2 regions of the Slackia heliotrinireducens DSM 20476 genome follow, and region 2 is predicted to be linked to the other one. Evidence: predicted binding sites of a transcription regulator. Region 2 holds the regulator's gene; the other holds the start of a gene.
What was found. Region 2 encodes LexA, which represses DNA repair genes until DNA is damaged. Its sites were predicted from a motif close to CNAACANNTGTTNG; they were not measured.
Positions count from the first base shown of each region.

Region 1: the regulator LexA is predicted to act here: its motif matches at 2,003-2,016, upstream of SHEL_RS10885 (Y-family DNA polymerase).

Region 1 covers NC_013165.1:2,452,848-2,456,264, forward strand. Annotated here, with positions in the region: gene SHEL_RS10870 (hypothetical protein) at 1-691, opposite strand, end outside; gene SHEL_RS10875 (molybdenum cofactor biosynthesis protein MoaE) at 782-1,177, opposite strand; gene SHEL_RS10880 (cysteine hydrolase family protein) at 1,269-1,862, opposite strand; gene SHEL_RS10885 (Y-family DNA polymerase) at 2,036-3,334, shown strand; gene SHEL_RS10890 (hypothetical protein) at 3,331-3,417, shown strand, end outside.
Region 2 covers NC_013165.1:1,233,886-1,237,302, forward strand. Annotated here, with positions in the region: gene miaA (tRNA (adenosine(37)-N6)-dimethylallyltransferase MiaA) at 1-86, shown strand, start outside; gene hflX (GTPase HflX) at 58-1,359, shown strand; gene lexA (transcriptional repressor LexA) at 1,437-2,129, opposite strand; gene SHEL_RS05295 (hypothetical protein) at 2,239-2,526, shown strand; gene nrdR (transcriptional regulator NrdR) at 2,859-3,308, shown strand; gene dut (dUTP diphosphatase) at 3,311-3,417, shown strand, end outside.

The DNA.
Region 1 (3,417 bases), 1.2 Mb from region 2:
GGCGCACGTTCTCAAGGGGCATCAAATACTGAAGCTTCACAAGGCGCGGCAAGCCCGCCGGCCACGCTTCTTCGTTTTGGGCCGACGCGATCCTTGCAAGGCCGTACTCGAGGTCGAACGCCTCAATGACGCCCCGAACTGGGCACTCGAGCACAGGCCACCCTTCTACACGAACAGTCTGACCGAGTGCGAGCCATGCATATTCACCATCAGGCATGGCTTGCGTGTGCGCCTTAACGGCCCGCACCTCGTCCGAGTCTGAGCCACTGCCCCAAACGACGTCGATCACATCCGCCATTGCCAGACGCCGTCCGAGACGCTCCCAAGCGGCTATCCGTTTGTCCAGCCAAGACGAACGCCCCCGAGAATCTAGCGGAGCATGCCGCAGGAAATCGGACACCTCGCTCACCGGCACTTTGAACGTATTGGCCAGCTCGGTCACTGTGACCAGGTCTTTTTTGACTTGTTTAACTAAATAGCTGTTTTCGAGGATGCTGGGCGGTAGTTTTCTGTTCAGTATAAGCGCATGTTCGGGCGGCACATGCGTGCCCAGCACGTACAACGCCGTAAGCTCGTCGCATTCGAGCATGTCCACGATTCGACGGAACTCGTCGGGATCCACCGTGGGCGCCAAGGGGTTAATGTCAAGCAGACACGAATTGAAGAGCTCTGTATATTCGCAATCTGCCACAAAACCACCCATCCGTTGGATTGAAAAGGCGAAATGTTTGAGCCGCTGGCACATGTTCCAACGGCTCAAGCGTCGTAAACGAGTTTACGTCTATGCGAAGATTTCGCGCTCCACCACCAGGTTGTTCTTGATGTGGCCCACCAGCTTCTGCAGCGCGTCGATGCAGCGTGGGCGGATGTCGGCACCGATGAGCACATACATAAGCGAATCGCCTACGTTGCACACGCCCTCGTTCAGCCACACGCGCACGTAATACACGCCGTCCCAGGTCAGAGCCTCTTCAATGGCCTTCTGCAGGCCTTCCTCATCATACGAGAAATCCACCTGGACCACTTCGCCCAAGCCCTCGACGCCTTCGCGCACCTGTTTTTTCGGAGTGGCGCGCACCACGCCGTTATGCGTGAGATACATGCCGCACTGTGCAGCTTTCGGATCCTGCTTGGCCTCTTTCAGCCACTGATCGATGGACGGTTCTTGTTTAGCCATAACTCGCTCCTGTTCAGCTTGTTGTTTCAGCCACGCTATGTCGCACAATGCAGGACGGCGTGCTGAATTGCTTTTCTAACGGTTGGACCGCCTACGCCAGATAGCCCAGCACGGTTTCGGTGTCGACCACACGGCTGTCGTAGCAGCGGGAGAAGTACTCAAGGCCCGCCTCCTGGGTGCCGATGAGGAACGTTCCCGTGGCATCCGCCGCAACAATGGTCTTATACCCCAGGAAATACGCCCCTGCCAGCGTCTGCAGAACGCAGATGTTGGTGTCGCACCCTACAGCGATAATGGTGTCGACACCCAGCTCGCGCAAGGAAATGTCCAAATCGGTCTGGAAGAACCCGTTGTAGCGCCGCTTCGGGATAATGCGGTCGGTAGGCTGCACGTCAAACTCATCCAGAGGAAGGCTGCCCTGGGTGTTTACCATGCCGTGTTCGCCCCATAGCGTGAGCTCAAGATCGACTTCCGGCAGGTGGTTGTCATCAGAGAAGATGACAGGCACGCCCTTGGCACGAGCCGCCTTTACGATGCGGACGGCATTTTCGGCCATGGTTTCCAAACCGGGAACGGTGCCTTCGTTACCGCCAAGTATGTCGATAACGAGCACGGCAGTTTTGCTCAGGTCGATTTCGTTGGACTGCTGCCAAGCAGTCTTTTGAGGAACAGGCAGATACGGCATGACTCAACCTCCTTACATTTTTTAAGCCATTCTACGCCCATCTGGAACAATGCGGACAACGAAACGGCAACCTGCGAAACTCTACATTTTGTTCGATTGACAAGAGCCTTTCTTGCTGCAACAATGATACCACAAAAACACGAACAAACGTTCTTTATTTTAGGAGGTTTTTCATGACGGAACGCGTTGTTCTGCACGTTGATATGAACGCGTTCTATGCGTCGGTCGAGCAGCATAAAAATCCATCCCTCAGAGGCCGGCCCATAGCGGTCGCAGGCAATCCAGAGCGCCGCAACGGCATCATCCTTGCGAAAAGCCGCGAGGCGAAAGCGTGCGGGGTCAAAACGGCCGAGGCCTTATGGCAGGCGAAGGAGAAATGCCCGGATATCATCTTCGTACCGCCTGATTACCGATCCTACCTGCGGTATTCTCGCTTCGCCAGGCAGATTTACTACCAATATTCCGACCAGGTCGAACCTTTCGGATTGGATGAAAGCTGGATCGAGCTCACCCATACGCTGCACCTCCATGGCGGAGATGCCATGCTCGTTGCGGAAGAAATCAGCGAACGCATCAAAGCGGAGCTGGGGCTTACCGTATCGGTAGGTGTGTCGTTCAACAAAGTGTTCGCCAAGTTCGGAAGCGACACCGATCCGGGCGACGGCATCATGCGTATAACTCCGCGCAACTTTCGAAGCATCGTATGGCCGCACCCGGTCGATGAGCTCATCTACGTAGGGCGCGCCACCAAATCGAAGCTGAACTCCTCTGCGGTATTCACCATCGGGGATCTGGCCTGCGCCTCCGACACGCTGCTGCAGCGGCGGCTTGGCAAGATGGGCGGCATCATCAAGATGTTCGCAAATGGCCAGGACATAAGCCCCGTCAAGGTTATGGATCCCGCGAAAGCCGATGCGGACTATGCCATCAAATCCATTGGCAACGGACTCACGGCACCGCACGACCTCGTGACCGAACGAGAGGCGAAAGCCCTCATATACTTGCTATCCGAATCGGTTGCGCAGCGGCTGAGGGAATGCCGGATGCGGGCGCGCACCATCGCCATCAGCGTCAGAGGGCATGACCTGCTGGGCTACACGCGGCAGGCGCCGCTGCCTGCTCCCAGCAACATCACCGAAGAGCTTTCCCGCGCGGCGTTCGCCCTGCTTCGAGCGAACGAACCCCTCGACCGTATCCATCCCGTGAGGGCCTTGGGCGTGCGGGCGTGCAACCTGGTTTCGGCCGACCTTCCTGTACAGGAAGACCTGTTCGGCGATGTGGCGGCCCGGGAATCGCTTGAGCGGTTAGACGCCACCATCGACGACCTGCGACGGCGTTTCGGAAACGGATGCGTGAAACGCATGGTGGAGCTTTCGGACGAAGCCATGGCTGGCCTCGATATCAAACGGGACAACATCATCCACCCCGTCGGGTTCTTCGCGCCCGACGCCCATAGCAGGAGCGCCTCATGAGTGCGCGGGGCGTCATGCGACGCGAGAAGCACTACGTGGCAGTCAACGCCCATTTCGATGCGAACGGGCGGCTTATGCCGGAA
Region 2 (3,417 bases):
ATCCGCAGAAGCTTGCCGACGAGATACTTAAAACGCTTTCAGACAAGGGGTATACGGATGTCGTTTGCCGATATGGACGCCAATAGCGTGATGGAGGACCGCGAGCGGGCTATCCTCGTGGGCATCGATTATCGCGACAATGCGAGTGAGTACTCGCTGGAGTCGTCTTTGGACGAACTGGCTCGTCTGACCGATACGGCCGGGGCCGATGTTGTGGCTACCACCTCCCAACGTTTGGACTCGCCGAACCCACGCACGTTCATCGGATCGGGCAAGGCAGAGGAAATCGCCTCGATGTGCCGGTCCCTTTCGGCGGACGTGGTCATCTTCGACGACGAGCTTACGCCTTCGCAGCAGAGCAACCTTGAGAAGGTCCTGCCCAAGGACGTGAAGGTCATCGACCGCACCGCTCTTATTCTGGACATATTCGCCCTGCACGCCACCACCAAGGAAGGCCGCCTGCAGGTCAGGCTCGCTCAGAACCAGTACCTGCTGCCGCGTCTGCGCGGCATGTGGGCGCATCTTGCCAGCAACCGCATGGGCGGCGGCGTAGGTTCCCGCTTCGGCGAAGGCGAAAGCCAGCTCGAGGTGGACCGCCGCATGGTCCGCAAGCGCATCACGTCCATTCGCCGGGAGCTGGAGCAGGTTGCGCAGATGCGCACGATCCAACGTGCCGCGCGATACGACTCGGGTATATTCAAGGTGGCAGAGGCGGGGTATACCAATGCAGGAAAATCAAGCCTGCTCAACCGTCTGACCAATGCCGAAGTGCTGAGCTATGACAAGCTGTTCGCCACGTTGGATTCCACCACGCGCAAGCTGGTGCTGCCTGAAGGCCGCGAGGTGACCATCACCGATACGGTCGGATTCATCCAGAAGCTGCCGACGACGCTGGTCGAAGCGTTCAACAGCACGCTGGATGAGATTCGCGGAGCCGATTTGATCATGCATGTGGTGGACGCGTCTTCGAACGAACGGGACCTGCAGATGAACGCCGTAGGTGACACGCTGGAGCAGATCGGCGCCCAGGACATTCCGCGGCTCGTCGTGTTCAACAAGATCGACCTGGTGGACGAAGGGGACCGCGCTATCCTGGCCTCCCGCTATCCGATGGCCATTCTGGTGTCCGCTGAAACCGGCGAGGGCATCGACGGTTTGATAGACGCATTGGCCCGCGCCGTCGCCGCGCAGGAGGAGCTCATGGATGTGCTGGTGCCCTATTCGAAAGGCAGCGTGGTGTCTTTGGTGCACGAGCGTTGCACGGTGCTTGCGGAAAGCTACGGGGAGGACGGTACGCGTCTGACGCTGCGAGCACCACGGGATCTGATAGCTCTGCTGGGCCAGTATTCGGTCCAATAGCAACCCGATGCTGATTCCTATATGAAAACGGCTCCTGTAAGGAGCCGTTGTTTGTTTATGCGCAGTCCGTTTGTACGTTACAGACGGCGGAACACGGCAACGACCTTTCCTGCAATGGAGACGTTCTCGCGAACGATGATAGGTTCCATGGTGGAGTTTTCTGGCTGCAGGCGGATGTGATCGCGCTCTTTGAAGAAGCGCTTGACCGTTGCGCCGTCTTCGACGAGGGCCACGACGATATCGCCGTTGTTGGCATTCGGCTGTTCCTTCACCACGACGAAGTCGCCGTCGTTGATGCCGATTTCGATCATGGAGTCACCGCGTACCTTCAGCAAAAACGAACTGGAATCGCCGACGATTTCGGTGGGCAGGGGGATGGTCTCCTGGATGTTCTGCTCGGCAAGAATGGGCACGCCAGCAGCGACGTTGCCGACGACCGGCAGGTTGACCACGTTGGAGAATTCACCCTGACCGACGAAATCGTTGTGGGCTGGTTGGCCCTTTGGTGCGGTGCCTCCATAGGTTTCGCCGTCGGAGGTACGCAGCACGGTGATGCAGCGCGACTTCAGGGGGTCGCGATGGATATAGCCCTTCTCCTCAAGATTGTTCAGGTGCACATGCACGGTGGAGGGGGACGAAAGCCCGATGCTGTCGCAGATGTCGCGAACGGTGGGGGCGATGCCGGTTTCTTCGATGGTGGCGATGATGCAATCGAGCACAGCCGTCTGCTTCTTGGTGAGCTTGGTGGAGTCTTTTTTACGAACAGTCATGGTGGCCTTCCTAATACGAACATTTGTATTAAAAATCTGTTGACATGAACCTTTGTTCGCTTTATTATATACCCGAACAAAGGTTCGTGCAAGTAAGGAGTTAAGAAACATGACACGCCAGGACATGCATACATATACGAACGGCTCCTCGGCCCTCAAGTACAACAGCAAGCGTCCCGTCTTGGAGGTTATTCCTGGCGGCGCAGTTTCTGACCAGCCACAATCTTTTCTTGACGACCTGAAATTCGCTGCCAAGGCAACCGGTTTCGCAAATATGCGCGACGATTTGAAATACGGTTCCATCGCAGGTCGTCCACTGGACCTGTCCAAAGCGCACCAGTATGTGCTGTTCGGCGCACTTATGTTCGCTTTTGGTTTGGCCCTTATCCTTCTCTAATCGGGAAGGACCGTTAGTCCGACAATTCTCGTCTCCAGCGGTTTGCTGCGTTTCCTGCTGCGAGACATCCGTGAAAACTCCGTCGCTTCAGATCGGCGGAGTTTTTCGTCTCGTTGGCCGGTCTTGTATGTATGGCGCGGCGTCAGAGTTGGAGTGCATGAAAGGGGGAACAATATCTGGGTATCGATTAACATGCAGCATATTTCACTATATATGGGAATTCAGCGACGTTGCAGGTAGATTGGAAATTCTGTTGTCATAATCGATATGACGGGGTATGATGACCACAACATTTTGTGGTCATGGTGACTATGTCCCGAATGGAGGATTGCATGCGTTGCCCATCTTGTGGTCATCCCGAATCGAAAGTCGTCGACTCTCGTCCGTCGGAAGAATACAATTCCATCCGCCGTCGGCGTGAATGCTTGAAGTGCGGAACCCGCTTCACGACGTACGAACGTTTGGGAGACAGCCCGCTTATCGTCATCAAGGCCGACGGGACCAGCCAGGTGTTCAGTCGCGAGAAGCTCTACCGCGGCATCTCTATCGCCTGCGCGAAACGCCCGAATATTCCCAATGAGAAGAAAACCGAGATCATCGATAGCATCGAAGCTCAGTTGCGCAACACCGGCAAGAACGAAATCCGCTCCAAGGAGCTCGGCGACATGGTTCTTGAGCGTTTGCGTGGTTTGGACGACGTGGCATATATTCGTTTCGCCAGCGTTTACAAGGACTTTCAGAGCATCGAGGAATTCGAGGATGCTCTGAAAGGACTGGAGTAAACATGTCTCAGAAACTGCGCGTTCCCATTAAGAAACTTGCCGAAGATGCGGTTGTGCCGTCCTACGCCTATGATGGCGATGCCGGCGTAGACCTGCGTGCCACTGAAAA